DNA from 2 places in the Nonomuraea sp. NPDC049129 genome. Region 1 is predicted to be linked to the other one. Evidence: riboswitches for the same ligand, from Rfam matches in the RefSeq annotation. Region 1 holds a riboswitch; the other holds the start of a gene.
What was found. A riboswitch is a leader RNA that binds a small molecule or an ion and turns the genes downstream of it on or off. The one in region 1 is predicted to bind thiamine pyrophosphate.
Positions count from the first base shown of each region.

Region 2: linked by a shared signal. The riboswitch ahead of AB0B64_RS45460 (FAD-dependent oxidoreductase) and the one ahead of AB0B64_RS11380 (cytosine permease) in region 1 are both predicted to bind thiamine pyrophosphate.

Region 1 covers NZ_JBEZDU010000003.1:407,226-422,641, reverse strand. Annotated here, with positions in the region: gene AB0B64_RS11395 (MFS transporter) at 1-1,035, opposite strand, end outside; gene AB0B64_RS11390 (helix-turn-helix domain-containing protein) at 1,111-1,545, shown strand; gene AB0B64_RS11385 (rhodanese-like domain-containing protein) at 1,542-1,865, shown strand; TPP riboswitch at 1,891-2,003, shown strand; gene AB0B64_RS11380 (cytosine permease) at 1,994-3,337, shown strand; gene AB0B64_RS11375 (methylated-DNA--[protein]-cysteine S-methyltransferase) at 3,347-3,913, opposite strand; gene AB0B64_RS11370 (PAS domain S-box protein) at 4,010-5,878, shown strand; gene AB0B64_RS11365 (ATP-binding protein) at 6,021-6,452, shown strand; gene AB0B64_RS11360 (YidC/Oxa1 family membrane protein insertase) at 6,456-7,109, opposite strand; gene AB0B64_RS11355 (DUF6412 domain-containing protein) at 7,162-7,383, opposite strand; gene AB0B64_RS11350 (hypothetical protein) at 7,380-7,553, opposite strand; gene AB0B64_RS11345 (response regulator transcription factor) at 7,648-8,385, shown strand; gene AB0B64_RS11340 (HAMP domain-containing sensor histidine kinase) at 8,382-9,494, shown strand; gene AB0B64_RS11335 (hypothetical protein) at 9,517-9,918, opposite strand; gene AB0B64_RS11330 (STAS domain-containing protein) at 10,142-10,489, shown strand; gene AB0B64_RS11325 (glycosyltransferase family 2 protein) at 10,486-11,208, shown strand; gene AB0B64_RS11320 (PaaI family thioesterase) at 11,631-12,071, shown strand; gene AB0B64_RS11315 (SAM-dependent methyltransferase) at 12,193-13,008, shown strand; gene sigK (ECF RNA polymerase sigma factor SigK) at 13,420-13,947, shown strand; gene AB0B64_RS11305 (anti-sigma factor) at 13,944-14,768, shown strand; gene AB0B64_RS11300 (DUF305 domain-containing protein) at 15,007-15,416, shown strand, end outside.
Region 2 covers NZ_JBEZDU010000022.1:1,713-17,128, forward strand. Annotated here, with positions in the region: gene metF (methylenetetrahydrofolate reductase [NAD(P)H]) at 1-163, opposite strand, end outside; gene AB0B64_RS45440 (polyprenyl synthetase family protein) at 237-1,304, shown strand; gene thiE (thiamine phosphate synthase) at 1,426-2,061, opposite strand; gene AB0B64_RS45450 (Rv2175c family DNA-binding protein) at 2,039-2,413, opposite strand; gene AB0B64_RS45455 (FAD-dependent oxidoreductase) at 2,444-3,607, opposite strand; TPP riboswitch at 3,666-3,783, shown strand; gene AB0B64_RS45460 (FAD-dependent oxidoreductase) at 3,773-5,074, shown strand; gene thiS (sulfur carrier protein ThiS) at 5,071-5,271, shown strand; gene AB0B64_RS45470 (thiazole synthase) at 5,264-6,019, shown strand; gene pknB (Stk1 family PASTA domain-containing Ser/Thr kinase) at 6,248-8,188, shown strand; gene alc (allantoicase) at 8,247-9,191, opposite strand; gene allB (allantoinase AllB) at 9,192-10,502, opposite strand; gene AB0B64_RS45490 (glycerate kinase) at 10,514-11,653, opposite strand; gene AB0B64_RS45495 (8-oxoguanine deaminase) at 11,785-13,182, opposite strand; gene AB0B64_RS45500 ((2Fe-2S)-binding protein) at 13,179-13,652, opposite strand; gene AB0B64_RS45505 (xanthine dehydrogenase family protein subunit M) at 13,652-14,512, opposite strand; gene pucL (factor-independent urate hydroxylase) at 14,517-15,389, opposite strand; gene uraH (hydroxyisourate hydrolase) at 15,393-15,416, opposite strand, start outside.

The DNA.
Region 1 (15,416 bases):
CCCCACGAACAGGCCGTAAGCCGCGAGCCCGGACAGCAGGCCGCCGAAGATCACCCGGGCGTTGCCGTACCTCTGCACCAGCCAGGGGGTCAGCGTGGGCGCGAGCGCCACGTCGGCGGCGGCGGCGAGCAGGGCCAGGCCGGTCTGGACGGTGGACCAGCCGCGCAACTCCTGCAGGTACAGCGTGACGAGGAACTGGAAGCCGAAGAACGACGCGGTGAGCAGCAGCGCCGTCAGGTTGGCGCGCACCAGTGGCGCGGAGCGCAGGATGCCCAGGCGGACGAGCGGAGTGGCCGACCGCCGCTCGATCACCACGAACGCCGCCAGCAGCGCCACGCCGCCCGCGAACGCGCCGACGGTCCAGGCCGGGCCGTCGGTGGGGTGCTCCAGCCGTACCAGGCCATAGACCAGCAGCGTCATCGCGCCGGTGATGGTCGCGGCCCCGGCCAGGTCGACGCCGCCGGCGGGCCGGGGCGTCCGCTGCTCCTTCAGCAGCGGGACGGCGGCGATCAGGATCGCCAGCGAGAAGAGGACGGGCGCGAAGAAGACCCAGCGCCAGCCGATCGAGCTCAGCAGACCACCGATCACCAGCCCGAGCGCGAACCCGGCGGCCCCCGTCCCCGCGTACACCAGCAGCGCGCGGTTGCGCTGCCTGCCCTCGGGGAAGCTCGTGGTGATCAGCGACAGCCCGGCGGGCATCATGAAGGCGGCCGCGACCCCGGTGAGGAACCTGGCGACCAGCAGCACCCACCCCTCGGTCGCGAACCCGCCCAGCCCGGAGAACACCACGAACACGCCGAGCCAGAGCAGGAACATCCTGCGCCTGCCCAGCAGGTCGGCCGCCCGGCCGCCGAGCAGGATGAAACCGCCGCAGCCCAGGACGTAGGCGCTCACCACCCCGCTCAGCATGCCCGTGGACAGCCCCAGATCCGCCCTGATCGACGGCAGGGCCACGTTCAGCATGGCCACGTCGGTGCCCTCGATGAAGATGGCCCCGCACAGCACGATCAACATGCCCCAAGCGCGTTTGGACATGGTCAACTCCTGGTTACTTATCGGCATTCGGTTATCTCTGGTAACCATCCAAATCATCCGGCAGTATGAAATGTCATGGAAGACGGCACTTCTAAGTCACCCGGTTACTGCGAGAGCACCGTGGACGACGACTACGACGTGTGGCAGTGGGACACCAGGGAGGACTGCGAGGTCCGGCAGATACTCGACCGGGTCGCCGACAAGTGGTCGCTGCTGGTCATCGCGCTGCTCGACTGCCAGAGCCTGCGCTTCACCCAGTTGCGCCGCGAGATCGACGGGGTCAGCCAGCGGATGCTCAGCGTGACCCTGCGCCACCTGGAGCGCGACGGCCTGGTCAGCCGTACGGTCCACCCCGTCGTGCCCCCGAGGGTCGACTACGCGCTCACGCCGCTCGGCCGGACGCTGCACCAGACGATCAAGAGCCTGGTCACCTGGACCGAGGAGCACCGGCAGGAGATCGCCACGGCGCGTGCTGCCTACGATGAGCGACGCGAGATGATGGAGGCATGACGGTTCCAGAGATTCCGGCAAGCGACGTTCCCGCTGACGCCTACCTGCTCGACGTGCGCGAACAGGACGAATGGGTGGCCGGGCACGCCCCCGAGGCGGTGCACATCCCGATGACGCAGATCCAGGGGCGGGTCGAGGAGGTGCCGGGCGACCGGACCGTCTACGTGGTCTGCCGGGTCGGCGGCCGGTCGTTCCAGGTCGCGGCCTGGCTCAACCAGCTCGGGCGCGAGGCGGTCAACGTCGACGGCGGCATGCAGTCCTGGGCGGGCGCGCGCCGCCCGATGGTCAGTGAGACGGGGCGCCCGCCGTTCGTCGCCTGACGGATGGCATAATCCGCTCGACAACTACACAAACCGCGGGAGCTCGGGGTGCACCGGGCTGAGAGGGCGACTGATCTGTCGCCGACCGCATGAACCTGTCCGGGTAATGCCGGCGTAGGGAGTGTGAGATGACGCATGTCGTCGACGAAGTCCCGCTGACCCTCGAAGGGACGCCCCCCAAGACGCTCGGGCTGCTCGACCAGGGGGCCCTGTGGGCGAACCTGGCGGTGAGCCTGCTGGGGTTCAGCGGCGCGCTGTTCCTGCTCGACCCGCTCGGCGGCAGCCCGCTCAGCCTGACCGCCGCCCTGCTCGCCGCGCTCGTCGGCAGTCTGGTCGGCACGGCCATGGTGGGGCTGTCGGCCATCCCGGGCACGCAGACCGGGCGGCCGGCGATGGTGCTGCTGCGCGGGTTGTTCGGGGCGCGGCTGTCCTACATCCCGACCGTGCTCAACATCGTCCAGATGATCGGGTGGGGCGCCTTCGAGCTGTGGGTGATCGCCAAGGGTGCGATGGCCATCTTCGGCGACGTGGTGCCGTACCAGGTGTGGGTGGTGGTGGCGGGGGCGTTGACCACGTCGCTGACCATCTGGCCGCTCGGGTCGGTCCGGCTGCTGCGGCGTTACGTCACCATCGGGGTGATCATCTCGCTGGTCTGGTTCGCGGTGGCGTTCCTGTCGAAGGCTCCCCCGCAGGGCGGCGGGTCGTGGACGGCTTTCGCGCCCGCGGTCGACTACGTCATCGCGCTGTCGGTCTCGTGGGTGCCGATCGCCGCCGACTTCGCCCGGCACTCCAGGTCGAGCCAGGCGGCCTTCGCGGGCGTGGTCGGCGGCTACACGCTGGCCCAGGTCGCCTGCCTGGGGCTGGGCGTCTACGCGGTGGCCATCGCCGGGTCCGCCGCGGTGGCCGCCGACGGCACGGCCGTGTTCGGGGCGTTCGTCGCGGTGCCGCTGGGCGCGCTGTTCTTCGCGATCCTGGTGCTGCGGGAGGCCGACCAGTCGTTCGCGAACGTCTACTCCACGACCATGTCCCTGCAGAACCTCATGCCGCGCGTCGACCGGCGGGTCTTCTCGATCGCCATCGGCGTGCTGACCACCGCCATCGCGCTGGTGGTCGACGTGAACTCGTACGGGGCGTTCCTGGGCGTGATCGGTGCGGTGTTCGTGCCGATGTTCGCGGTGCTGGCGGTCGACTACTTCCTGCTCGGCGGATCCTCGGGGTGGAACACCGACGAGGACGCGCCCGCTCGCTGGTCCATGCTGGTGCCCTGGGCGCTCGGTTTCGTGGCCTACTGGCTGACCACCTCCACGCCCACGGTCGCGCAGTGGGACGGCCTCTGGGCGGCCGTACGCGAGGCCATCGGGTTCACCAGGCAGCCGTGGATGAACGGGGCCCTGGGCGCGGCTCTCGTGGCGGCTCTGGTGACGCTGGCGATCGGCTGGGCGACCAGGCGCGCGTCGATCACGCGTCGTTGAGTACGTACCTCAGGCCCGCGAGCGTTTCTCGATGTTGAGGAGATGACGCTTGGCGGCCTGGCCGCCCGCGTAGTCGCCGAGTTCGCCGTCGCCCGGCACGATCCGGTGGCACGGCACGACCACACAGACGGGGTTGGCGTTGAGCGCGTTGCCGACCGCGCGCAGCGCGCGCGGGCGGCCGATGCTCTCGCCGATCTCGTCGAGGGTCGCCGTCTCCCCGTAGGGCACGGCCATGGTCTTCTGCAGCACCGTGCGGGCGAACGTCGTGGCGATGGACAGGTCCACCGGCGTGGCGAAGGCCCGCAGGCGCCCGGAGAAGTAGGCGTCGAGCTCCCTGCGCACCGGATCGAGCCGCCCGGGGTCGGGCCCGACGAACGCGCCCACATGCCGGACGACCAACTCGAAGACGGTGTCCTCCGACTCGAAGCTGCACGCCACGATGCCCTTGCCGCTCACCGCCAGCACCAGCCGGCCGACCGCGCCGTCATAGGTGCCGAACGCCACATCGGGCGGCACCTCGCCGCGATAGGTGGCGGAAGTCACCCGCAGCAGGGCATCGAGGTCTCCACTGGACATACCCGCCACCCTCTTCCGCCGCCCTGAAAGGCCGTGCCCGCAGCGTATCGGACGGATCGCCCGACGAACGCCGCACGCCACAGGCACTATGGAGGTGTGGGTGACGACAGAGCAGGCAGTGACGATGAGATCGCTCGCGCGGTGCTCGCCAGCTCGCCCAACGCCGTGGTCGCGCTCGACAGGGACCAGACCGTACTCGTCTGGAACCGGGCGGCGGAGCGGCTCTTCGGCTGGTCGGCCGAGGAGATGCTGGGCCGCAGGGCGCCGATCGTGCCGGGGGAGCTGACAGCGGAGCACAACGCGGTGCTCGAACGGGTGCGTACGGGCGGCCAGGTGTCGCTGCGCACCAAGCGGTTGCGCAGGGACGGCACCGTGCTCGACCTGAGGGTCGACACGAGCGCGCTGCTCACGGGCAGCGCCGTGGCGGGCTACGTCTTCGTGCACCATCTGACCGAGGCTGACGAGGCCGCCAGGAACCGCATGGCGCGGCGGGCCCGGCTGGTGCGCCGGCTCACCGACGTGGTCGGCGACATCAACGCCGAGCTGGAGCTGTCCACGGTGCTCGACCGCATCGCGGCCAGCCTGACCGAGCTGACCGGCGCCGACGCGGGCGGCTTCGTGCTCATCGAGGGCGAGCGGCTGCGGCTGGTGAGCGCGCACCAGTTGCCCGACTCGCTCAAGGACGTGACGGCCGAGCTGCGTACCAGCCTGGTCGGCAAGCTCTTACGTACCGGGAAGACGGTGATGCTGGAGTCGCAGGGGCTTGGCGACCTGGTGTGGGCCGAGCTCGACGGGCTGCACACGATCGCGCTCGGCCTGGCGGCGGTCGGTGGCCGTCCCTACGGGGCGCTGTACGCGCTGTTCGCCGAGCACAAGCCCGGCCATCTGGAGCTCGAGCTCCTGGAGCTGCTGGCCGGGCACGCCGGCATCGCGGTCGGCAACGCGGTGGCCTATCAGGAGGCCGTACGCCAGCGGGCGCACGAGCGGGCGGTGTTCGACGCCAGCGCCGACGGCATCGCCGTGCTCGACCGCGCCGGGCGGGTCAGCCAGTGGAACCCGGCCGCCGCCGAGCTCACCGCGACGCCGGGAGAGGCCGTCATCGGCGGGCCGCTGCCCTTCCCGCTGCCCAGCCCGGGAGAGAAGCTCACCTACCAGCTGGAGAGCGGGCGCTGGCTGGACGTGGTCAGCGCCCAGATCGTGGAGACCGGAGAGGTGGTCGTCGACTTCCGCGACGTGACCACGGCCAAGGAGCTGGAGGAGGCCAAGGACCTGTTCCTGGCCACGACCAGCCACGAGCTGCGCACGCCCATCACGATCGTGCGCGGGTTCGCCAGCACGCTCGACGCGCGCTGGGACAAGCTGAACGACACCGAGCGGCGCTCCGCCGTCCACACGATCGCCGAGCGGGCCAGGTCGCTCGGCCAGCTCATGGACCACCTGCTGCTCGGCGCCAGGGCGGGCGCCGACGAGCCGCCGGTGCGCATCGAGGCGTTCGATCTGGCCGAGCGGATCCACGCGGCCACGCTCGGGCTGCCCGTGCTGTCCGACAGGCACCGGGTGGAGGTGGCCATCCCCGACGCGCTGCCGTACGTCAGAGGCGACGCGCTCGCCACCGACATCATCCTCGGCCAGCTGCTGGAGAACGCCTTCAAGTATTCGCCGACGGGCGGCCTGATCAGCGTGGGCGCCTGGCCCGAGGACGACGCCGTGGTCGTGGTCGTGGACGATGAGGGCGTCGGCATCGCCGCGCCGGACCGGGAGCGGGTCTTCGAGCGGTTCGTCCAGGTCGACAGCGGTGACCGCCGCAGGTTCGGCGGAGTCGGCCTCGGGCTCTACATTGTCCGCAGTCTGGCCAGGGCTCAGGGCGGCGATGTGAGTGCCCATCCGCGACCCGGTGGAGGCACTCGAATGCGGCTCGTGTTGGGCAACGCTTCCCCTATCCGATCCGACACACCGATGCGGTAACGAGGTGGTAACGGTTACGCTGATCTATCGTCCGATGTGTACAAGCTGTGATCGAGATGCGGTTTCTGGGATCGAGTAACGGGGCATTTCGGTCGTACCGGGGAGTGTTCCCGTGGGGGGCACTGGGAGCGGGGAGGTGGGTGTGTCAAGCGTGGTGCTACTGCCGTACGCGCCGTCCAGTGTCGCCGTCGCCCGCCAGCGTCTGAGCACTGACCTGCAGGATCGCGGTGTTTTCGCCACCGCGATCGACGATGCCGTCCTCGTGGTGAGCGAGCTGCTGAGCAACGCGCTACGGCATGCGCATCCGCTGCCGTCGGGCATGGTCAGGGTGGCCTGGCTGCGGAGCGACGAACACATCGAGGTCGCTGTGAGCGATGGCGGCGCGGCCACCGAGCCCCGTGCCGGCCGGCCGACTCTGTCGTCGCTCGGGGGCAGGGGACTCGGCATCGTCGAGTACGTCGCGGAGAGCTGGGGAGTCCGCCACGACGGTGACATCACGACGGTGTGGGCGATCTTGCACGCCCCCAACGGATTGATGAACGGGCAGGTCCACGCACTGCGAGAGGCCGGATAGCGGCTACGCGCTCAGCGGCCGGCCGGCCAGGATCGCGCGCTCTCCCACGGTCCACGCCGTGGAGATCAACAGGTAGAGCGCCGCGCCCAGCGGTAGCACCGCGGCGGCCAGCACCGTGCCGAACGGCATCAGCGGCATGATCCTGCGGATCAGCGCGGGCTGCTCGTCGGGCAGTGTGGCACTGACTTTGCGGGCTGAAATCCACGCCACGACCGCGATCAGCGCGATGACCACGGCGAAGACCGAAAATGGCACACTAACCAGACCGTAATTGGTGACGATTCCCGCCACATGCTGCCCCAAAGGGGCGCCCAGCAGGTCATGGCCCAGGAAAGCGGTCGGGTGCGTGGCGACCCGATACATCACCCAGATGAACGGAAGCTGCCCCAATCCCGGGAGGATCGTGGCGAAAGGTGAGGTGCCTTCCTTCGCGTACAGCTTGGTGGTCTCCTTGGCCAGCCGCTCGGGGTTGCGCGACCACCGCTTCCGCAGCTCGGCCAGCTTGGGCGCCAAGCGCTTCTGGACCTGTGCGGCGCGGGCCTGGCGGATGCTGAGCGGCAGCAGCAGGAGGCGTACGGCCACGGTGAACAGCACGATGGCCACGGCGGCGTTGTCGCCGGCCACGGCCAGCAGAAATGACACGAAAGAGTCGAACATGAGCCCTTCAATCAAAGAGAGATGGATCAGGGCTCACTGAAGAGAGCCCCGCTTAGCCGGAAGCGGGGCGCGATGACGGGGCTCGTGGCCGTGGCCGGCCTGCCGCCGCGGGATGGCGCTGGCGCTGGAAGGCCGTGCGCCGGGCGTACATCAGCGGGAACCCGGGCGCGTCGCCGCCGATGGCGGGCAGCAGCCGGGCGGCCCAGGTGGCGAGCAGCAGGATCGCCACCATGGTCACGCCGATGAGCCAGGGGTCGAACAGGAAAAGCGTCACCGTGACGAGGACGACTTCCCGACCAAGGTGACGGCGATGAACACCAGAAGGGCGACCACACCGATGATGAGGGCGACCTTGACCAGGCCCATGATCATGGGGATCACGAAATTGAACAGCACGAAGAGGCCCAGGAGGGCCCCCAGCACGAGCATGACGACGCGACTCATGCGCCCACCGTACGTCCTGCGAGCATGATCCGCGAGGCTTACGAAGCAATGACGTAAGTGTCGATTCGGCACGCTCCCGCCGTACGGTGAAAGGGTGAACACGCGCATCCTGGTGGTCGACGACGACCCGACCGTGGCCGAAGTCGTGGCGCGATATCTGGAGCGCGACGGGCACGAGGTCGAGTGCGTGGGCGACGGCGCCGAGGCGCTGCGGCGGGCGCTGGCCAGCCCGCCGGATCTGATGGTGCTCGACCTGATGCTGCCGAAGATCGACGGGCTGCAGGTGTGCAGGAAGCTCAGGGAGCGCTGGCCGGTGCCGGTGATCATGCTGACCGCGCTCGGTGAGGAGATCGACCGGGTGGTCGGGCTCGAAACCGGCGCCGACGACTATGTGACCAAGCCCTTCAGCCCGCGTGAGCTGGCGCTGCGCGTCCAGTCGGTGCTGCGCCGCGCCCGCGGCGCCTCGGTCACGGGCGGCACGGGCGTGCTGCGTGACGGCGACCTGGTGGTCGACGTCGGGGCCCACGAGGTACGGCTGGGCGGGGCCGAGGTGCTGCTCACCGCCCGCGAGTTCGACCTGCTGGCCTACCTCGTGCGCAACCCTCGGCAGGCGTTCAGCCGGTCGGCGCTGCTCAACCAGGTGTGGGGATGGTCGTTCGGGGACTCCTCCACGGTGACCGTGCACGTCCGGCGGCTACGGGAGAAGATCGAGCCGGATCCGACCGCGCCGCGGCGGATCGTCACGGTCTGGGGCGTGGGATACCGGTACGAACCGCTCGAACCCGCCGGTGACCCACATATCGCTGGCGACCCACTCGACGGTGCGTCGTGACTCCCCATCCCGCGGTGATGAGCGATCTGGGGATGATCGTGGCGGTCACGGCGGGGCTGGGGCTGCTGGTGGGGATCCTGGGCGTGTCCGTCATGTGGCGGCTGCGTACTCGCTCGATCGGGGTCATGCTGGCCGTCGTCATGGTGGTCGCGATCGTGGCGACGCTCGCCGGCGTGGTGGCGATCACGCTCAAGATGATCATCGAGGGCGCGGTCAGGGACATCGTGCTCAGCGTGGTGGCCGTCGGCGGGCTGGTCGGGCTGGGGGTGGCGTTCGTGCTGGCCAGACGGGTCGTGGGGGAGAGCAGGCGGTTGGTGGCGGCCGTACGCGATCTGCCGTTCACCGCGCCCAAGGGGCTGCCGTCGGAGCTGCAGACGATCGCGAACACGCTGGAGGAGGCGTACGAACGGGAGCGCGCCCTGGAAGGGGCTCGGCGCGAGCTCGTCGCCTGGGTGAGCCACGACCTGCGCACTCCGCTCGCCGGGCTGCGGGCGATGGCCGAGGCGCTCGAAGACGGCGTGGTGTCCGACCGCAGGACCGTCGCGCGCTATCACGGCCAGATCAAGCTGGAGGTGGAGCGGCTTTCGGCGATGGTCGACGACCTGTTCGAGCTGTCGCGGATCCACGCCGGAGCGCTGCGGCTCACCCCTGCCCGGATCGGGCTCGCCGACCTGGTCGCCGACACGCTCGCCGGGGCCGAGCCGCTGGCCCGCGCCAAGGGGGTGCGACTGACCGCCGAGGCGGCCGAGGCGGTCCCCGTGCGGGCGGACCCGAACGCCCTGAGCCGGGCGCTGGGCAACCTCGTCGTGAACGCGATCCGGCACACGCCGTCGGACCGCACGGTCGTGTTGCGGGCGGCCGTCGACTCGGGCATGGCGTGCCTGTCGGTCAGCGACTGCTGCGGAGGGATCCCCGACGAGGACCTGCACCGGGTGTTCGAGGTGGCCTTCAGGGGCGAGGCGGCCCGGACCCCGACCAAAGACGGCGGGGCCGGGCTCGGCCTGGCGATCGCGCAGGGCATCGTGGAGGCGCACGACGGGGTGATCGGTGTGGTCAACGACGGGCCGGGCTGCCGCTTCGAGATCCGGCTGCCGCTGGTCTCGGGATAGCGCGCCCGTCAGGTTTGGGACTTCAACCGGACTCCGGAAGTGCGCTGTCGTGACCGGCGCCGAACGACTCCGACATCGCGCGGAACGTCGGGCACGGCCAGCGCCACATGCAACTCCGGCACCGCAGGATGGGGTGCTCGGCGTCGCTCGTGATGCCGCCCGCGTCGCGCGGCTGGTGGAGGTCGAACAGCCGCAGCCCGAGCTCGGAGAATCTGAGCAGGTCGTCGCGGGCGTCGGCGAGGAAGTCGAGGTCCTCGCCGGCGAGTTTCGTGTGTACGGGGACGAAGCCTTCGTGATTGATCAGACTACGCAGGCGCCCCACTCTGTCATGCCACGAGGTGGCCTTCTCTGTGCGGATGAGGATGGCTTCCAGCCGTTCGCGGAGCCGTCGTCGGTGCGGGTCTTCGGGTTTCTCTGTTCTCATGAATGCTCGGGCCCGTGGGTCTCGCCCGGCCCCTCCTTCTCAAGTGAAGTAGTGACCAGAAGCGAGGTGCCGGGCCGCCCCCCTCTCCGGCCATGCCGGTGTCACACAGTCAAGCTTCGCGTACTCTCTGTTTTCATGGAGTCCAAACGGAGGACAAAATCCTGAGGTTGCCCTATCGGCGTGACAACGTGACCGGAAGCCTCCGCGCCGCTAGCCTGCCCATGTGGAGCTCAAGGTCTCGACTCGATCACATGCCGGCCATGCGCTAGTCGCCATCACCGGTGAAATCGACCTCTATACGGCACCCCACCTGCAGGCGGAGTTCGCTCGGCTACTGCAGGACGGGCCCAGCCGCGTGGTCATCGACATGTCCGGCGTGGATTTCTGCGACTCCACGGGGATGAACGTCTTGCTGTCCGCGCTGAAACGCGTCAAGGAGCAGGGCGGGGCGCTCGACGTCGCCGCCCCACGGCCGGCCGTACGCAAGATTCTGCAGGTCACCGGTCTCGATTCGGTCTTCACCGTGCATGACGAGGTGCCGCAGGAGTTCCTCATCTCCGAGGGGTCATGAAGGATACGGCAGTTATCGTCCCGGCCAAGGACGAGGCCGACCGCATCGGTGCCACGGTCACCGCGGCCCTCGCGCTGCCCGGCGTCGATCTGGTCGTGGTCGTCGACGACGGCTCGACCGACCAGACCGGCCGGGTGGCGCGGGCGGCGGGGGCCAGGGTGGTCCGGCACAGCCGCAACCGCGGCAAGGCGGCGGCCATGGAGTCGGGCGCCGAAGCCGTGCGCCTGCTCGACGGTGAGACGCCGCACCACTTACTCTTCCTGGACGCCGACCTGGGCGACACCGCCCGGGCCGCTTCCCCGCTGATCGAACCGGTGCGCGCCGGCACGGCCGACATGACCATCGCGGTCTTCGCCACCCGCGTCAAGCTGGGCGGCCACGGCCTGGTCGTCCGCCTGTCCAGGGACGGCATCCGCAGGGCCACCGGCTTCGAGCCCGCTCAGCCGCTCAACGGCCAGCGCTGCATCACCAGAGACGCCTTCGAGGCCGCCCGGCCGCTGGCGCACGGGTTCGGCGTGGAGACGGCGCTGACGATCGACCTGCTGCGCAAGGGCTATCGGGTGGAGGAGGTCGAGGTGGAGATGGCCCATCGGGCCTCCGGCACGGACTGGCGGGCCCAGGTGCATCGGGCCAAGCAGCTACGGGATGTGGCACGCGCGCTCGCCACTCGGGAGCCGCTAATCACCCAAAACCTCGACAAAATCCGCCCAAAGCGCTAGCCCCCTCCGCTCCTTTACCTGGCAAACTTCCCCAACTTTCCTGATCGGCCGGGAAATGGGCGGTTTTCCCGGTTTGTGGGCATCGGTGGTTGGGGGGCATCGGGCTTGCGCTGCGCCGGCTTCGCCGACGGCAGCACCGTGATCGACGGCAGCGCCGTGACCGGCGACGTGCTGGTGGCCGCTGACGGCGTGATGTGCGCTGCCTTCGAGCTGCCGGACGGCTTGTTCAGCTGCCGGACGGCCTGTTCGAGCTGTCGGACGGTTCGTGCGAGCTGCCGGATGGTTCGTGCGAGCTGCCGGATGGTTCGTGCGAGCTGCCGGACGGTCTGTTGGAGCTGTCGGATGGCTTGTTCGAGCTGCCGACCGCGGGGCCGTGGCGGAACAGTGGCGGAACTGTCGGTGCGGGTCTGTTCACTGTGTTCATGGACACCGAACCGCGGCGGCGCGGGCCATTCTGGGATGTGCTGGCCGGGCGGGTCCCGCCGCCGGCCGCGGCCGAGACCCTGGGCTGGCAGCTGATCGAGGTGGATCCCGAGCGGGGCACCATCGAGGTGGCGTTCGAGGCGAGCGAGCGGTTCGTCAATCCCGTCGGGGTGATCCAGGGCGGTTTCCTCGCCGCGATGCTCGACGACACACTGGGGCCGGCGCTGGTCGCGACGCTGCCGGAAGACCAGTTCGCGGTCACCCTCGACCTGCACGTCCAATACCTCCGCCCGGCGCGGCCGGGGCGGCTCACCGGCCGGGGGCGGGTGGTGCGGCGCGGCAGGGAGGTGTGCTTCCTGGCCGGCGAGCTCATCGCGCCCGATGGCAAGACCGTGGCCGTGGCGACCGCGACCGCCCACCTCCAGACCCGCCGGGATTGAGGAGAATGTGGCACTCGGTCGCCGACTGATATCTCGTACGCGTTATGCCCGTAGAGACCACTAAAGTGGCTCTTGGACGAGCGTGGCCGGGGGCCGCGGTCAACCTCAGGAATGGAGTGTCATGAGCGATGACATCCCCACCGGCCAGTCCGCATGGGAACGCATTGACACGACCATCCCCCATTCAGCCCGCGTGTGGAACTATCTGCTGGGCGGCAAAGATCACTTCGCGCCCGACCGCGAGGCCGGTGAGCTGCTGCTTCGGACATTTCCTGACTTCGCCGAGGTTGCTCGGCTGCAGCGGGAGTTCCTCATCCGCGCGGTCACGTACCTGGTGGAAGAGGCCGGAGTCCGGCAATTTCTGGACATCGGGACCGGCTTGCCGACGGCCAACAACATCCACGAGGTCGCTCAGCGCACCGCCCCCGAGACCCGGGTCGTCTACGTCGACAACGATCCCATCGTGCTGGTCCACGCCCGTGCCCTGCTGACCAGCACCGAGCCGGGCGTCACCGCCTACATCGACGCCGACGTACGCAACCCCGATGTCATCCTCCAAGGCGCGGCCAAGACTCTCGACTTCAGTCAGCCCATCGCCCTGGTGATGTTGAGCATCGCCGGGCAGGTGCCCGACGAGGACGACCCGTGGGGGATCGTCGACCGGCTGATGGCCGCGTTATCGCCGGGCAGCTACCTCGTGCTCAGCGACGGCACCAACACCAACCCGGCCCTGATGGAGGCCGTCAGCGCCTACAACAAGGCGGCCGCCAACTCCTATCACCTGCGCAGTCCCGCCCAGATGGGTACGTTCTTCGAGGGGCTTGAGCTTGTCGAGCCCGGCGTCGTACCCACTCCCCAGTGGCGGCGGCGCAGTGACGCGTGGGACGAGCCGTCCAAGCTGGTGAGCGCGGTGTGCGGGGTCGCGCGAAAGCCGTAGGAGCTCCAGGACATCCATCGCGCTCTCTGATCCGAACCACCTGTGACCGGCGCCACGTCGGTCACGGCGGGAGGGTGCATGGAAGCGGGACGCGAACCGGGCCGCATTGAACCGGGACCCACGTCGGGCCGTATCGAACCGGGACGTGCGTCGGGGGGTTTCGAAGCCCGGTATGGGCCATCGAGTCGCGGCGAGGGCCGTGGGTCGGGGGATTTCGAGGCCCGGTATGGGTCGTCGGGTCCTGGTGAGGCGGGACGTGGGTCGGGCGGTTTTGACGCCCGGCGTGCGTCGCCGGGCCGCAGCGCGCCGGGGCGTACCTCGGGCCGTGGCGAGGCAGGACGTGCCTCGGGCCGCGTCGAAGCGGGACGTGAGCCGGGCTGGGGAGGCGAGCGGGTCCCTGGGGTCGAGGAGTTGCTGGAGGACGTCGCGCGGGGGGACAGGGCGGCGTTCGAGCGGCTGTACGAGGTCGTGGCGCCGCGCGTGTTCGGGCTTGTGCTGCGGGTGCTCCGGGATCGGGCCCAGAGCGAGGAGGTGGCTCAGGAGGTCCTGGTGGAGGTGTGGCGCAACGCCGCGCGCTTCCAGTCGGGCCGGGGCTCGGGGATGGCCTGGGTGCTGACGATCGCGCATCGCCGGGCGATCGACCGGGTCCGTTCGGCTCAGGCGAGTATGGATCGCGAGGAGCGAGCGGCCCGGATGGACGTGCACCGGCCCTTCGACGAGGTCGCCGAATCCGTCGAAACCCGGCTCGAACGCGAGCGCCTGCGCCGCTGCCTGCAGGGCCTGACCGCGTTGCAGCGAGAGTCGGTCACCATCGCCTATTACGGCGGATATTCCTATCGTGAGGTCGCTGAGCTGGTCAAAGTCCCGCTCGCGACGGTGAAGACCAGGATGCGCGACGGGCTGATCCGGCTGCGCGACTGCCTGGGGGTGGAGCGATGAGAGGCATGACCGGCGGGCCCGATCCGCACACGCTGGTCGGCGCGTACGCGCTGGACGCCGTCGACGACGAGCTGGAGCGGCGCCACTTCGAGGACCATCTGACCGGGTGCGCCGAGTGTGCGCTGGAGGTCGCCGCGTTCGCCGAGACCGCGGCCCGGCTGGGTTCCGCCGTGGCCGTCGAGCCGCCGCCCGGCCTCAAGGAGCGGGTATTCGCCCAGATCGACCAGGTCCGGCAGGTCCCGCCGACCGTCGCCGTACCCGCCCAGGAAGACAGCTGGGGGACACCGCGGCGCCCCGAGCATCGGGCTGGGCGGCGCCCACAGGGGCGGGCCCAACGGTCTCGGCCGCGGCTGCGGTGGCGGCCGCTGGTGGCGGCCGTGGGCGTCGCGGCCTGCCTGGCGGCGGCCGTCGTGTTCGGTGTCGGCGCCTTGCAGGCCCGTGACGAGCTGGACCAGGTACGGCGGATGAACCAGGAGGTCGCCGCGGTGCTGACCGCGCCGGACTCCCGCATCGCCACGGCCGCGGCCAAGCAGGGCGGTCGTGGCACGGTGGTCGTGTCGCGCTCGCGGGGCAAGATGGTGTTCCTGGCCGCCGGGCTGGCCGATCTGCCGGAAGGCCAGGTCTATCAGCTCTGGCAGCTGGCCCCTGGGCGGATCAGGTCGGCCGGGCTGCTCAGCGCCGACGCCGCAGGCCGCACGCAGCCGGTGATCGCCGCGCCGGGACCCGGGGTGGCCAAGCTCGGCGTCACCGTCGAACCGGCCGGCGGCTCCGCACAGCCGACCACCCGGCCGCTGTTCCTGGTCAACCTGCCCGCCACCTGACCCCGTCACCGCGCGACACGGTCACCGCACGGTGCCCACCACCTGACCCCGATCGCCACTCATCCACGGTTGCCCATCCATCCGGGGGTCGGCCGCGAATACCTGGTACGGCAGCGGCGGCGAGCGCGTCACTCGAGGCCATCTCGTGAGTGACGCGCCGACCGGCCCGTTGTTGAACGGTTATCCGGCGCACCGCGTATCTCCACGTGACCCATCCCCACACCCCCCAAGGGGAAGCATGCGTTGGACCACGATCGTCGGCGCCCTGCTCTGCGCGACACTGGCCGGTGGGTGTGCCGCGTCGGCGGCGGGAGCGCCCGCCGCCATGGCCGCCTACGACCAGCAGGACGTCACCTTCAGCCAGGAGATGATCACTCATCACCGGCAGACCATCCAGCTGGCCGAGCTGGTCGCGAAGCGCACGGACACGCCGTACGTACGCGAACTGAGCCAGAAGCTGGAGACCAACGAGAAGGCCGACATCGAGAAGATGTCGTCGTGGCTGAAGTCCTGGCAGGTGGCCGTACCGGCCGAGGACACCAAGGGCGTCGCCGACCAGGTCGCCCAGCTGACCCCGAAGTCCGGTAAGGCCTTCGACAAGCTCTGGCTGTCGCTGATCTCGCAGCACCTCGACCACGGCGTCATGAT
Region 2 (15,416 bases), on a different contig from region 1:
GCCGCAGCGACTCGAGCTCTCTGATCGCCCGCCACAGCTGCCGTTCCCCCTCGTCCGTCTTCGGCGGGAAGAATTCGAAGGAGAACGACCGGCCACCGGACGCGAGAAGCTCACGGACGGTGGGAACACGATCGGGCCGGATGGAGGGTCGACCAAGCGCCATGTGACCCAGGCTACCGCCACAAGCCCCGTCCCTGGAGATCCGGCTCGGCCGCCCGGCCACTAGTCTCAGATGCATGACCACTGACGCCGCGAGCCTGGACGCCCTGCGTGCCAAGGTGGACGCCGCGCTGCGGACGTTCGTCCGACGGCAGTTGCCCACCCCCGGCGACACCGAGCTCGAGCCGCTCCGCTCGGCCGCCGAAGACCTGCTGTCCGGCGGCAAGCGGCTGCGCCCGGCCTTCTGCTACTGGGGCTGGCGGGGCGCGGGCGGCACCGACGTGCCCGGGATCTTCACCGCCGCCGCCTCGCTGGAGCTGCTCCAGGCCAGCGCGCTGGTGCACGACGACGTGATGGACAAGAGCGACCTGCGCAGGGGCATGCCGTCCGCGCACCGCCGCTTCGAGGCCATCCATGAGAAGTCGGGCTGGCACGGCTCGGCGGAGCAGTTCGGCGAGGGCGCGGCGATCCTGCTGGGCAACCTGCTGCTGATCTGGTCCGGCGAGATGTGGCGCAGCAGCGGCCTGCCGCCCGAGTCCCTGTCGGCGGCCCAGCCGGTGCACGACCACATGCGCACCGAGCTGATGTGTGGCCAATATCTCGACCTGCTGGAGCAGGCGCACGGCGAGAACACCTTCGAGTCCGCCCTGCGCGTCGCCCTCTACAAGAGCGGCAAATACTCCGTCGAACAACCGCTCCGCCTCGGCCTGGCGCTCGCCGCCGGCCGCCTGGAGCCGTGGATGGACGAGCTCTGCATGGAGTACGGCCGACGGGTCGGCATCGCCTTCCAGCTGCGCGACGACATCCTGGGCGTGTTCGGCGACCCGGCGCAGACCGGCAAACCGGCGGGCGACGACCTGCGCGAGGGCAAGCGGACGATGCTCGTCGCCCGGACGCTGGCCGCGGCCGCACCCGGCGACGCCGAGACCGTGCGCGCCCTGCTCGGTGACCCCGGGCTCGACGAGGACGGGGTGGCCGCGCTGCGGCGCATCATCGAGGGCACCGGGGCGCTGCGCCAGTGCGAGGACATGATCGGCGACTACCTCGGCGAGGCGCTGACGTTCCTCGGCAAGGCGCCGATCACACCGGAGGCCCGCGCGGCCCTGTCGGACCTGGCGGTGGCCGCCACCTCACGCACCACCTGAGCCATCACACGCACTACCTGTCACTCTCAGGCACGCCTGAACGGCCGCACGTACAACCCGCCGCCCCACACACCACCTGAGTACGGCGCGGCGGGCGCCGGAGGGCGCCCGCGCGCGTCTGTCAGCCGGCCAGGCGCTTGGCGAACTCCGCTGCCGCGGCGCCCGGATCCTCGGCCTCCGTGATGGCGCGTACCACCACAACCCGTTCGACCCCGTACGACCTGACCTGGTCGAGATTGCCCAGGTCGATGCCGCCGATGCCGAACCACGGCCGCCCGGTGCCGAGCGACGCCGCGTGCCGCAGCAGCGACGGCCCCGGCGCGTGGCGGCCCGGCTTGGTCGGCGTCGGCCAGACGGGACCGCAGCAGAAGTAGTCGACGCCCTCCTCCACGGCCGCGGCGGACGCCTCGGCGACGGAGTGGGTGGACCGTCCGATGAAGACGTCGTCGCCGAGTATCTCTCGCGCGACCTTCACCGGAAGATCGTCCTGCCCCAGGTGGAGCACGTCGGGCCGGGCGGCGTAGGCGATGTCGGCCCGGTCGTTGACCGCCAGCAGCCGGCCGTGCCGGTCGCAGGCGTCGCGGAAGACCTCGAGGAGCGCGAGCTCTTCGCGCGCCTCCAGCCCCTTCTCCCGCAACTGGACGATGTCCACGCCCGCGGCCAGCACCGCGTCGAGGAATTCGGCCAGGTCACCGCGTTCGCGACGGCCGTCCGTGCAGAGGTAGAGGCGGGCGTCAGAAAGCGAGGGCTTGGGCACGCCGCTTGACCTCGGTATGGCGACCGGCCCTGATGGCGTCGACGGGCGAGCCGGGCAGGGAGTCGTCGGGAGTGAAGAGCCAGCGCAGCGACTCGATGTCGTCGTAACCGGAGTCGCGCAGCACGGAGAGTGTGCCGGGCAGACCCTTCATCACGTCCTTTCCGTCAAGGAACACCGCGGGCACTTGTGGCCCACCACCACCCCGGCGCACACCGAGCAGTTTCCGGTCCTTGAGGAGTTGCTTGGCCCGCCCTATCGAAAGGTCGAGGCGCGCGGCCACTTCGGGGAGAGTGAGCCACTCGGCGACGAGCTGGTCGGTCTCCCGGTCGATCTGCGCAACAGAAAGCGTCACGAAACCACAACTACCACATGGCGTGCTTGCTCAAACAACACAGTCCCGTAGGGAGAGGTCGGGATCTACCAGGCGTTCGGCGTCTACGCGGTGTCCGGCTTCGATGATTCTGCGGCCCTGGACGAGGTCTCGGGGCCGGTCCACGGCGAGTACCGCGGCCAGGGTGTCGTCCGAGGTGAGCCAGCAGGCCGACCATTTTCCGCCGAGTTCGCCTCGGTAGAGGAGGCGGTCTCCGGCCGGGTGGTGGCCCGCGTACTGGACCATGTGGCCGAACTGCTCGGACCAGAAATAGGGCACCGGGTCATAGGCGGCCTCGACCCCCAGCAGTGTGGCGGCGGCCACCTCGGGTGAGTTGAGCGCGGCGTCCCAGTGCTCGACCCTCAGCCTGGTCTCGAACCGGCGCGACCACCAGGCGGCGCAGTCGCCCACGGCCACGACGTTCGGCAGGGAGGTGCGCAGGTGTTCGTCGGTGACGACGCCGTTGTCCAGGTCGATGCCGGAGCCCGCGAGCCAGCCGACGGTCGGGCGTACTCCGACACCGGTGACGACCACGTGCGCCTCGATGAGGCTTCCGTCCGCGAGCGTGACGCCGCCGTCGTCCACTGAGCCGACCAGGGTGTTGAGCCGCAGGTCGATGCCCTCGTACCAGCCCTGGGTGCGGGCGCCGATCTCAGGGCCGACCGCCTGGGCGAGCGGGGTGGGGCCGGCCTCGATCACGGTCACCTCGCAGCCGGCCCGGCGGGCGGCGGTGGCCACCTCGGCGCCGATCCAGCCGGCGCCGATGATCACCACGTGGGCGCCCTTGACGAGCCGGGCGCGCAGCTCCAGCGCGTCGTCGAGGGTACGCAGCACGTGCTGGCGGCCGTCGCCGGGCAGCGTGATCGGCTCGGCGCCGGTGGCGATCACCAGGCCGTCATAGCCGAGCTCGCCCTCGGTTGTCTCGACGACGCCGGGACGCAGCGCCTTGGCCGAGACGCCCGGCCAGAAGTCCACCTCCAGCACGGCGAGGTCGGCGTCGACGAAGCTGGAGTCACTGCTGCCGGACAGGACCGCCTTCGACAAGGGTGGCCGATCGTACGGCCGGTGCCGCTCTTGCCCGATCAGCGTGATCCTGCCGTCGAACCCTTTCGCGCGCAGCGCCTCGACACTCCGTACACCGGCCAGACCGGCGCCTGCCACCACCACATGATTCACGTTCAAGACCATAACGGGGCCCGTGCCGGGACGTCGCGCCGAGGCCGTAGGGTGGAGACGTAAGACGCGCGGGAGTCCGGCCGTTTACCGGGCTGAGAGGAAGGCTGCACCGGGCCTTCGACCGCAAGACACCTGATCCGGATCATGCCGGCGAAGGGAGCGGACGTGGACATCGTCGTAGGCGGCGGGATCATCGGGCTGTCCATCGCCTGGCGCCTGTCCCGCTCGGGTCGGCCGGTCACCGTGGTCGACCCGGCTCCGGCCACCGGGGCCTCGCACGCGGCGGCGGGCATGCTGGCACCGGTGAGCGAGGTCACGTACACGGAGGAGCCGCTGCTCCGGCTGGGCCTCGCCGCACTGCGCCGCTGGCCGTCCTTCGCCTCCGAACTCGCCACCGACGCCGACCTCGACGCCGGTACGGGATCCGCCGCCAACCGCTCTCACCGCGATGCTGGTACGGGATTCGCCGCCTCCGATGTCGGCCTCCATGCTGCTGCGGGTCCCGCCACCAACCGTCTTGACGAAGCGGGGGCAGCTGAAGCGGTCGTGAGCGGGCTCAGTGAGGCCGCGCGGGCCGGGCTGGACTTCCGGGTCGACGGGACGCTGGCCGTGGCGTTCGGGGCCGACGATCTGGCGGCGCTCGGTGAGCTGGCCGCGTTCATGGAGAAGCTGGGGCTACCGGTCGAGCGGCTGACCGGGCGCGAGTGCCGCCGGCTGGAGCCCATGCTGGCGCCCTCCGTACGCGGTGGGCTACTGGCCCGTGGAGACGCCTGGGTGGACCCGCGCCGTGTCACCGCCGCGCTCCTGGCCGCACTCGACCGCCTGGGCGTCCCCCTCGTCCGGGCTCGCGTCAGCGAACTGCTCCGGGACGGCGACAAGGTGGTGGGCGTACGCCTCACACCCCCAGACGGGACGGCCACCCTGGACAAGGGCCGCCCGCAGGTGGACATCCCCCATGAGATCCGGGGCGAGCGGGTCGTACTGGCGGCCGGGGCGTGGAGCGCCGGGCTGGTCGATGTCCCGGTGCGACCGGTCAAGGGGCAGATCATGCGGCTGCGCTCCCCTCAGCCCCTGCTCGGCAGGTGCGTACGCGGGACGGTCCACGGGAAATCCGTGTACCTGGTGCCAAGGGGTGACGGTGAGCTGGTGGTCGGGGCGACCCAGGAGGAGCTGGGGTTCGACACGAGGGTGACGGCGGGCGGACTGTACGAGCTGCTGCGGGACGCCCACGAGCTGGTGCCGGGCGTCACCGAGCTGGAGATCGCCGACGTGGTGGCGGGGCTGCGGCCGGGCACACCGGACAACGTTCCGCTCATCGGGCCCAGCGGGACGCCGGGGCTGGTGCTGGCCACTGGGCATCACCGGGGCGGGGTGCTGCTGGCTCCGCTCACGGCGGCCATTCTGCTGGGCGAGGAGAGCGAGCTCGCGGAGCTGTGCTCGCCGCTGAGGTATCGGGATATTTCATGAATGTGATCATCAATGGGGCCCCGCACGAGGTGCCCGACGGCACCACCGTGGCGCAGGCCGTACTCACGCTCACCACGGCGACGACCGGCGTGGCCGTGGCCGTGAACGACGAGGTGGTGACGCGGAGCGCCTGGGAGACGACGGCGCTCGGCGACAGCGACCGGATGGAAGTGCTGACGGCGGTGCAAGGTGGATGATCTGCTCATAGCCGGAGAGAAGTTCTCCTCCCGGCTCATCATGGGCACCGGCGGTGCCCCGTCGCTGGAGGTGCTCGACCAGGCGCTGGTCGCGTCCGGCACCGAGCTGACGACCGTCGCCATGCGGCGGCTCGACCCCAGTGCGCCCGGCTCGGTGCTCGACGTACTGCGCGAACGCGGCATCAAGGTCCTGCCCAACACCGCCGGCTGCTTCACCGCGGGCGACGCCGTGCTGACCGCCCGGCTGGCCAGGGAGGCGCTCGGCACGAACTGGGTCAAGCTCGAGGTCATCGCCGACGAGCGGACGCTGCTGCCGGACCCGATCGAGACGTTCGACGCGGCCGAACGGCTGGTGGCCGACGGGTTCGTGGTGCTGCCGTACATCGGGGACGACCCGGCGCTGGCGCGTCGCCTGGAGCTAGCCGGATGTGCCGCGGTGATGCCGCTCGGCGCGCCGATCGGCTCCGGCCTCGGCATCCGCAACCCGCACAACATCGAGCTCATCGTGGAGGCGGCCTCGGTGCCGGTGATCCTCGACGCGGGCATCGGTACGGCCAGCGACGCCGCCCTGGCGATGGAGCTGGGCTGCGATGCCGTACTCCTGGCCACGGCCGTCACCAGGGCGCAGCGGCCGGAGCTGATGGCGACGGCCATGAGAGCGGCCGTCCAGGCGGGCCGGCTCGCCCACCAGGCGGGCCGCATCCCCCGCCGCCGCTACGCGGAGGCCTCCTCCCCAACGCGCCCGTAGCCACGCGAAGGCCCCTGACTTGCCCGTAGCCACGCGAATGCTGCGGACGGGCCCGTAGCCACTCGGAGGCCGCCGGACGGGCCCGTAGCCACTCGACGCCACGCGGAACCGGCGAGACAGGATATGTCCGGTTATGTTCCAGATAGGCGCGTTCCAACGAGCACGGCTCGGCATCGGTTTCGGATGGTCAGGCCTTGCCAGTGGCAAAACGCCCGTAAACTCAGCGGGGTGGACACGACGACAGCGGACCCTCTCGTCGGACGGCTGCTCGATGGGCGTTACCGCATCGAGTCCCGGATCGCGCGAGGCGGTATGGCGACCGTCTACCTGGCGCTCGACGTCCGGCTTGACCGCACGGTCGCGCTGAAGGTCATGCATCGCTCGCTCGCCGAGGACCCGGCGTTCGTGCGGCGGTTCATCGGCGAGGCCAAGTCCGTGGCCAGCCTCTCGCACCCCAACGTGGTGCACGTCTTCGACCAAGGCACCGACGGTGACGTGGTCTATCTGTCGATGGAGTACGTCCCCGGCAAGACGCTCCGCGACACCCTGCGCGACCGGGGCAGGCTGCCCGCCCGCGAGGCGCTGGAGATCATGATACCGGTGCTCGCGGCCTTGGGCGCGGCCCATCAGGCCGGCATGGTGCACCGCGACGTCAAACCCGAGAACGTCCTGCTCACCGACGACGGCCGGGTCAAGGTGGTGGACTTCGGCCTGGCCCGGGCGATCGAGGCGACCAACCAGACCCGCACCGGCGTGATGATCGGCACGATCGGCTACATGTCGCCCGAGCAGGTCATGACCGGCGGTGCCGACGTGCGCAGCGACGTCTACGCGGCGGGCATCATGCTGTTCGAGCTGGTGACCGGCGAGCAGCCCTACGACGGCGAGACGCCGATGTCGGTGGCCTACCGGCACGTCCACGACACCGTGCCACCGCCGTCCTCCGTGGTGCCGGAGGTGCCGCCGCTGATCGACACGCTGGTGACGCACGCCACGGCCCGTTCCCCCGACGACCGTCCCGCCGACGCGACCGCGATGCTGGTGGCGGCCGTGGACGCGCACCGCATGCTGCCCCGTACGACGACGCCACCCATGCACGCGGGGGCGTCCGGCGTGCGCTCCATGCCCTACTCGATGCCGAGTGCCGGCCCCGCCACCGCGCCGCACGCGCCGCACGCGATGACGCAGGTGGTGCCGAACCACACGATGATCCAGCCGCGCGAGGAGCTGCCCGCGCGGCGCGCCGGTTTCAAGCCCAACTGGTTCCTGGTCGCGCTCGCCGCGGTCATGGTGGTGGCGGTCGCGCTGACGGGCTGGTATTTCTCGCAGACCACGTACGTGCCGGTGCCCGACCTGGTCGGCAAGGACCTGGCGGTCGCCCAGAGAGCCGCCGCCGGCCAGGGCTTCCAGGTGAAGACGGCCCCCGGCCAGCACGACGAGAAGGTCGCCGAGGGCCTCGTGCTGCGAACCGACCCGGGGCGCAACGTCGAGGTCGAGCGGGGCGCGGCCCTCACGCTGGTCCCCTCGCTGGGCCCGAAGCGGGTGCTGGTGCCCAACGTCGAGGGCATGACCGAGCCCGAGGCCCGCACCGCGATCGGCAAGGCCGGGCTCGACGTCAACCGCGTCAGCCGGCAGGCCAACCAGGAGATCGCCCGCGGCAAGGTGATCCGCACCTCGCCCGACGTGGGCGAGAAGGTCAAGGAGAACTCGAAGGTCAACCTCTACGTCAGCGCGGGGCTCGTGATGCCCGACGTCAGCGGCATGCCCAAGGACGAGGCGGCCAACTACCTCGGCACCCAGGGCTTCCAGGTGCAGGTCAACGAGGTCGACGACAGGGCCGAGCCGTGCACGGTGATCGCGCAGGCGCCCAAGGCCAAGGCCGAGGTCGACAAGGGCGCGCAGGCCATGATCACGGTGTCCCGGTGCCAGACCGACTTCTGGGACTGGTTCGGCGGTGACAATGAGGACAACGAGGCGCGTGACGACCAGGAGTTCCAGCTCGTTCCGTCGGTGGTGGGCAAGAACGTCAGCGACGCCAGGAACGAGTTAGTGGGTCTCGGCTTCAAGGTGCAGATCCGCAAGCTCTCCAACGATGGAGTCGTACGATTCCAGCGCCCGGCGGGCAACAGCGAGCGGCCACCCGCCTCGACGGTGGTCCTCTGGCAGTAACCCGGCGGTCGTCGTCTGGCAGTGACCCGGCGGCCAGGCGGCGGCCAGGCGAGGGCCGTCAGGCGAGGTTGCCGTGCAGCCGGACCCTTGCCAGCCCACCATCGGGATAGATGTCGACGCGCACCCGCGTGACCGGCTCGGCGTGCTCCAGGCGGAACCGGTGCGGGGTGTCGGGCTGCAGCCGCGTCCTGGCCAGCAACTCGACCTCACGGTCACCGTCGTAACCGGTCAGTGACACCCAGCCGGGGGCGTTGAACAGCAGGTTCGTGGTGTCGATCTCGGCCAGCCGGATGACGCCGCGCGCGGCGAGCCTGATGACCAGCCACTCGTTTCCGGCCTCGCGCCGCCGCGCGGTCTCCCAGCCCTCCGCCTGGTGGCGGGCCAGCCCGGGGGCCAGGACGTTGTCGGGCGCCGAGTAGAACTCGTTGGAGCAGGCGATGACCCGCCCCCCGTTCGCCAGGGCGGCCAGGTCGAGGCTGAGCCCGTCGTAGAGGGACAGATCCGGCCGTACCTCGCCGTGCACGCGCAGCCGGGCGATTCCGCCGTCGGGATACATGTTCAGCCGGACGTGCGTGTAACGGGAGTCGTCGGTCACCTCGAAAGCATGCTCGGCGTCGCCCTTGAGATCGCTCCTGGGCACGATCTCCACCCAGTCGGCGTCGGCGAGCTCGGCGGGCGACGGGTAGCCGTCCACGGCCGCGGCCTCGACCGAGGCGTGGGGCGGGTAGTTGCCCTTGAACCAGGCCGTGTCGATCACCACGCCGCGGACGACGCCCGGCAGGCCGAGCCGGACGATCGCCCAGTCGTGGCCGGGCTCGCGCCGGCGCCGGGTCTCCCAGCCGTCGTAGACCTGACCCTTGTTGCCGAACGTCTCCGCCTGGAAGCCGGGGCGTCCCGGCCGGATCAGGCTCTCCTTCTCGGCGAAGGACTCGTCGCTGGCGGCGACCACCGAGCCGCCGAGGGTACGCAGCGCGAGGTCGGGCAGGTCGGTGAAGCCGGGCATCTACTGCTCTCCCAACAGGAAGGCTCCGTGCGGTACGCCGTCGGTGGGCCGGCCACGGAGCCAGGTGGTAAGGACGGCGCCCTTGAGGAGGTGGCCGTGGTAGGGGGTCACCGGGTTCTTGTGGTGGAGCCGGGCCGCGTCGACCGGGTTGACGGCTGTGGCATCGAAAGCCACCAGATCAGCGTCGTTGCCAACCTTTATCGCGCCTTTTCCGGAAATATGGGCCATTGCTGCTGGTTGGGTGGACATCCAGCGCACCACGTCGGCCAGCCCGTGACCGCGGCGCGACGCCTCGGTCCACACGGCCGGCAGGCCGAGCTGGAGCGAGGCGATGCCGCCCCAGGCCGCCGCGAACGAGGGCACCTTGAGGTCGGCCGGTGCGGGCGAGTGGTCGGAGACGACGCAGCTCAGCACGCCGCCGGCCAGCCCGTCCCAGAGCCGGTCGCGGTTGGCGGCGGAGCGGATCGGCGGGCAGCACTTGTAGGCGGTCTCGCCCTCGGGCACCTGTTCGGCGGCCAGGGTCAGGTAGTGGGGACAGGTCTCGGCGGTGACGCGTACTCCCTCGGCCTGGGCGGCGGCCAGCGGCTCCAGGCAGTCGGCGCTGGAGACGTGCAGGATGTGCACCCGGGCGCCGGTCTCCCTGGCCAGCCGGATCACCTGCTCGACCGCGCTGCGCTCGGCCGCGCCCGGCCGGGAGTCCACGAACTCGCGGTACGTCGGACCCGCCGGCTCGGCCAGCAGCGCCGGGTCCTCGGCGTGTACGACCATGAGGCCGTCGAACCCGGCGAGCTCCGTGAGCGCCGCGCGTACCTCTGAAGGGCTGAGCGGCGGGAACTCCTCCACACCCGACGGCGACAGGAAGCACTTGAAACCGTAGACACCACGGTCGTGCAGCGGGCGTAGGTCCTTGACGTTGCCGGGGATCGCGCCGCCCCAGAAGCCGACGTCCACGTGGCACTGCCCGTCGGCGGCGCGCAGCTTGGCGTCGAGGGCGTCCACGGTGACGGTGGGCGGGAGCGAGTTGAGCGGCATGTCCACGATCGTGGTGACCCCGCCGGCGGCGGCCGCCCTGGTGGCCGAGGCGAACCCCTCCCAGTGCGTACGGCCCGGCTCGTTGACGTGCACGTGGGTGTCGACCAGGCCGGGCAGCAGCGCGAGGTCACGCAGGTCGATGTCCTCGGCCGCCTCGATGGCGTCACCGTACGCGCCGATGGCGGCGATCAGGCCGTCGCGGACGGCCACCGAGACGGCCCGCTCGCCGTCGGGCGTGACGGTCCTGCGCGATCGAATCACGAGGTCATAGCCGCTCATATCAACTCCGGTCAGAGGCGGTCGGCGGCGAGCTTGGCGGCCAGGCGTTCGAGGAGCGCGGCGGCGTCGGCCATGCAGCGGGCCGGGTCGGGCTCCAGGTCGGTGAGGGCGTAGGCGGCCTCGATACCGGCTGCCCGGAGCTCGGCGTCGGACAGGGTACGGCGACCGCACACGGCGACCACCGGAACGCCCGCCCGGGCAGCCGCCTGGGCGACGCCGACAGGGGCCTTGCCGCGCAGCGACTGCTCGTCCAGCGAGCCCTCACCGGTGATCACCAGCCGGGCCCCCTTGACGTGCTCACCGAACCCGAGCAGGTCGAGCAGGTAGTCGATGCCCGGCTGAACCTCGGCGTGCAGGAACGCCAGCGCGGCGAACCCCACGCCACCGGCGGCCCCCGCGCCCGGAGCCCCGGCGACGCCCATCGGGCGGGGTACGTCGTCGTGCTCGACGGCGCCCGCGAGACCATGCGTGCGCGTGGCGACGGCGGCGAGGCGGCCGAGCGCCCGGTCCAGGACCGGCACGTCCTCCGGGGTCGCGCCCTTCTGCGGACCGTAGACCGCCGCGGCGCCGTGCGGGCCGAGGAGCGGGTTGTCGACGTCGCTGGCCACCACCACCTCGATGCCCGACATATCCGTGAAACCGGAGATGTCGATGCGGTCGAGCCCGCCCAGGGCGGCTCCGCCGTACTCGAGCTCGTCGCCCTGAGCGTCGAGGAAGCGGGCGCCGAGCGCCTGCGCCATGCCCGCGCCCCCGTCGGTGCAGGCGCTGCCGCCCAGGCCCAGCACGATGCGCTTGGCGCCCTGGCGGATCGCGTCGGCGACGAGCTCGCCGGTGCCGTAGCTGGTGGCGGTGAGCGGCTCGAGCCCGCCGGGGAGACGGCGCAAGCCGGACGCCTCGGCCAGCTCGACGACGGCCGTGTCCCCACGCCGCGCGTACGAAGCCTTGACGGGCTCGCCCGTGGGCCCGGTGACCTGGCGGGAGACGCGCGTGAAGCCGCAGGCCACGACCGCGTCCACGGTGCCGTCTCCCCCGTCGGCCACAGGCAGCTCTATCGCCGGGACGCCCAGCCCCGCCGACACATGGGCCGCCACCTCGGCGGCGGTCAGCGACCCCTTGAACTTGTCGGGGGCAACGAGCACATGCTCAACCACTACGAACTCCCACACGGTGACGAACGGCGAACGGCCCCGCCTCCGGGGAGACGCGACGATTCATCATCACATCCCGGCGGACGGCGCCTCGAACTGGCGTCCGGTGCGTGATTCACGACAGACGGGCGTGGTTACCGGTGGATCTCCTTGGCGGCGGTGATGCCATGCTTCTCGGCCAGCCGGCTCAGGCGGCGGTGGGCCTCAACGCCCGCGCGGCCGACGGCGTCATGGGCGACGGTCCTGAGCTCGTCGTCCTCGACGACCGTCTCGCCGCCGACCAGCAGCCGGGCCAGCGGCGGCTGGCGGGTGGCGAAGACCAGGCGGCAGACCGGGTCGGTCACCGCCGAGGCGAACGGCCCGTCCACCCGCCACAGCGCGATGTCCGCGAGCTTGCCCGCCTCCAGCGTGCCCAGTTCGCCCTCACGGCCGAGGTTGCGGGCCCCGCCGAGCGTGGCGAGTTCGAGTGCCTGCCGGGCGGTCAGCGCGCCGGGACCGTACACGGCCCGCTGGAACAGCAGTGCCTGCCGCATCTCGCCGGACAGCGTGGTCAGCTCCGAGGAGGCGCTGCCGTCCACGCCGAGACCGACGTTCGCGCCGCGGCGCAGCATCTCCGACACCCTGGCGATCCCGGCGCCGAGCCGGCCGTTCGACGAGGGACAGTGCGCGGAGCCGGTGCCGGTGGCGGCGAGCTTGCCGATGTCGGAGTCGCTGAGGTGCACCGCGTGCGCGAACCAGACGTCGGGACCGAGCCAGCCGAGCTTGTCCATGTACTCGACGGGCCGCATGCCGAACTGCGCGCGGCAGTGCTCCTCCTCGTCCAGCGTCTCGGCCAGGTGGGTGTGCAGGCGGACTCCCCGGTCCCTGGCGAGGGCGGCGGCCTCGGTCATCAGCTCACCGCTTACCGAGAACGGCGAGCAGGGCGCCACCGCGATCCGCAGCTTCGAGGAGAACGACGGGTCGTGGTAGACGTCGACGGCCTCGGCGGTGGCGGCGAGGATCTCGTCGAGCCGCTCGACGACGACGTCCGGGGGCAGGCCGCCCTGCGATTCGCCCCTGTCCATGGAGCCGCGCGCCGGGTGGAAGCGGATGCCCAGCTCGCGTGCCGCCTCGATCTCGGCGGCGAGCAGGTCGCCGCGGCCCTTGGGGAAGACGTAGTGGTGGTCGCTGGAGGTGGTGCAGCCGGACAGGGCCAGGTGGCCGAGTCCCGCCCCGGCCGCGCCCCTGACGACCTCGGCGTCCATGGCGGCCCACACGGGGTAGAGGGCCACCAGCCACTCGAACAGGGTCGCGTCCTGGGCCAGTCCCTGCGAGGCCCACTGGTAGAGGTGGTGGTGGGTGTTGACCAGGCCGGGCGTGGCCAGGCAGCCGGTGCCGTCGATCCGGGTGGCCGGCGGGGTGGCGGGCGCCTCGGCCATGGGGCCGAGGCCGGTGATCAGATCACCCTCGATACGGACATATCCGGACTCGACCTCCGGCCCGGCAACAGGCGCGATGTAGACGTTGTCGATCTGCACAGAGCCGGGCGTCATCTGGTCGCCGCCTTTCGCTCGGCCGCCAGCCGTACCGCGTCCAGGATCTTCTCGTAGCCGGTGCAGCGGCACAGGTTCCCCGCGAGGGCCTCGCGGATCTCCGCGTCGGACGGCCGGTCGACGCGTTCGAGCAGGTCGTGCGTCTGCACGATCAGACCGGGCGTGCAGAAGCCGCACTGCACCGCGCCGCTCTCGACGAACGCTTCCTGCACGGGGTCGAGCCGGTCGCCGTCGGCCAGGCCCTCGACGGTACGCACGTGGCGGCCCTCGGCCTGCCCGGCGGCGACCAGGCAGGCGCAGACCGGCGTACCGTCGAGGTAGACCGTGCACGACCCGCATTCGCCCTGCTCGCAGGCGTTCTTGGAGCCGGGCAGGCCGACCCGTTCGCGCAGCACGTACAGGAGGCTCTCGCCTTCCCACACGTCGTCGGCGCACTCCTCGCGGCCGTTGACGGTGAAGGTGACGCGCATCAGGCGGCCCTCCTTCCTCGGTAGTCGTTCCAGGCCCAGGTCAGCGTGCGGCGGGCCATCACGCCGATGGCGTGCCTGCGGTAGTCGGCGGTGCCGCGCACGTCGTCGATCGGCGAGGCGGCCCGGGCGCACAGCTCGCCGAACCGCTTCAGCACGGCGGGGTCGAGCCGGGCGTTCCAGTCGAGTTCGCGGCGCAGGAACTCCTCGGCCTCCAGCGCCCTGCGCGGCGTGGGCGCGGCCGATCCGAGGCCGGTGCCGACCCGCCTCTCCCCCGGATGCAGCGCGACCGCGAACGAGCACACCGCGATGACCATGGCGTTGCGGGTGCCGACCTTGGAGAAGTATTGGGGGCCGGTGGCGGGTTCGAGGTGGACGGCCCTGATCAGCTCGTCCGGCCGCAGCGCGGACCGCTTGACGCCCAGGTAGAACTCGTGCGCGGGGATCATCCTGACGCCGCCGTCGCGCGACTCCACCTCGATCACCGCTCCGGCGGCGAGCAGCGGCGGGTGGCTGTCCCCGGCTGGCGAGGCCGCGCCGAGGTTCCCGCCGACCGAGCCGCGGTTGCGGATCTGCGGCGAGCCGACCGTCCGGGACGCCTGCGCGAGTCCCGGCAGCGGGCCGCCGAGCTCCTCGATGATCGTGGTGTACGGCACGGCGGCCCCTACCCGGTAGCGGCCGTCCTCCAGGGACCAGGTACGCAGTTCGGGCACGCGGGTGAGGTCCAGCAGCGCCTCCGGCCGTCGCACGTCGAAGTTGATCTCGACCATCACGTCGGTGCCGCCCTGGATGGGCACGGCCCCGGGCCGGTCCGCCTTGGCGGCCAGCGCCTCGTCCCATGTCGTGGGGCGCAGGAATTCCATCGTTCTACTCCCAGGCGAATGCGGCGTCAGGGGCGTCCTCGCGCAGTACGCCGCCCTCGATCAGGCCATAGGGGCGGTCGGCCGCGAAGTAGACCTCGTTGTCGTTGTCCAGGCCGAACGGCGAGAGGTCCACCAGGAAGTGGTGCTTGTTCGGCATCGCGAACCTGATCTCGCAGACCTCGCCTCGGGTGTCCAGTACCCGTTTTCCCATCGCGTACAGCGTCTGCTGCAGGGACAGGCTGTGCGTGTCGGCGAACGCCTCGAGCAGGCGGCGCCGGACCTCCTCGTACGACTTGCCGTACGCGGACCCTTCTGAAGCGTGGCGCCACCGGGCGGCGACGGCGGTGGCGAGGACCCGGTCGGTGGTCGGCGGCAGCGTGGTGTACTCGTCCTGGATGTAGCCGTGGAACTCCGAGCCCGTCGAGTTGAGCACGACCAGGTCCTTCAGCCCGGAGACCACGGTGGTGCGGCCGTCCCGGTCATGGTGGACGACGCAGGTGCGCACCTCGCCGCCCTTGCGCGCGAACGAGTGCGGCCGGTCGCCGCCGATCCGCTCCCAGGCGTACTCCTCGATCTCCACCCTGGCGTGGTGGATCGACGGCTGCGCCGCGACGTAGTGCCTGGCCAGCAGCAGCGCGAACTCCTCGATCTGGTCGACGCCGTGCTTCTTGGCGAAGGCGTAGACGGTGTTCTTCTGCGAGTCGGTCGGCAGCACGGTGGCGTTGTCGCCGGTCAGGTGGACGGCCTCCATGTCGCCGGAGAGCGAGGAGCTGACGCTCAAGTCCTTGAGGTGGTGGACGTCGCCCTCCCGGACGACGCGGACGAGCCTGGTCTCCGCCTTGCCGTAGCGGTTGGGGCCCAGGATGACGTCGGGCACGTTCTAGCTCCCTCGGTAGGTGGAGTA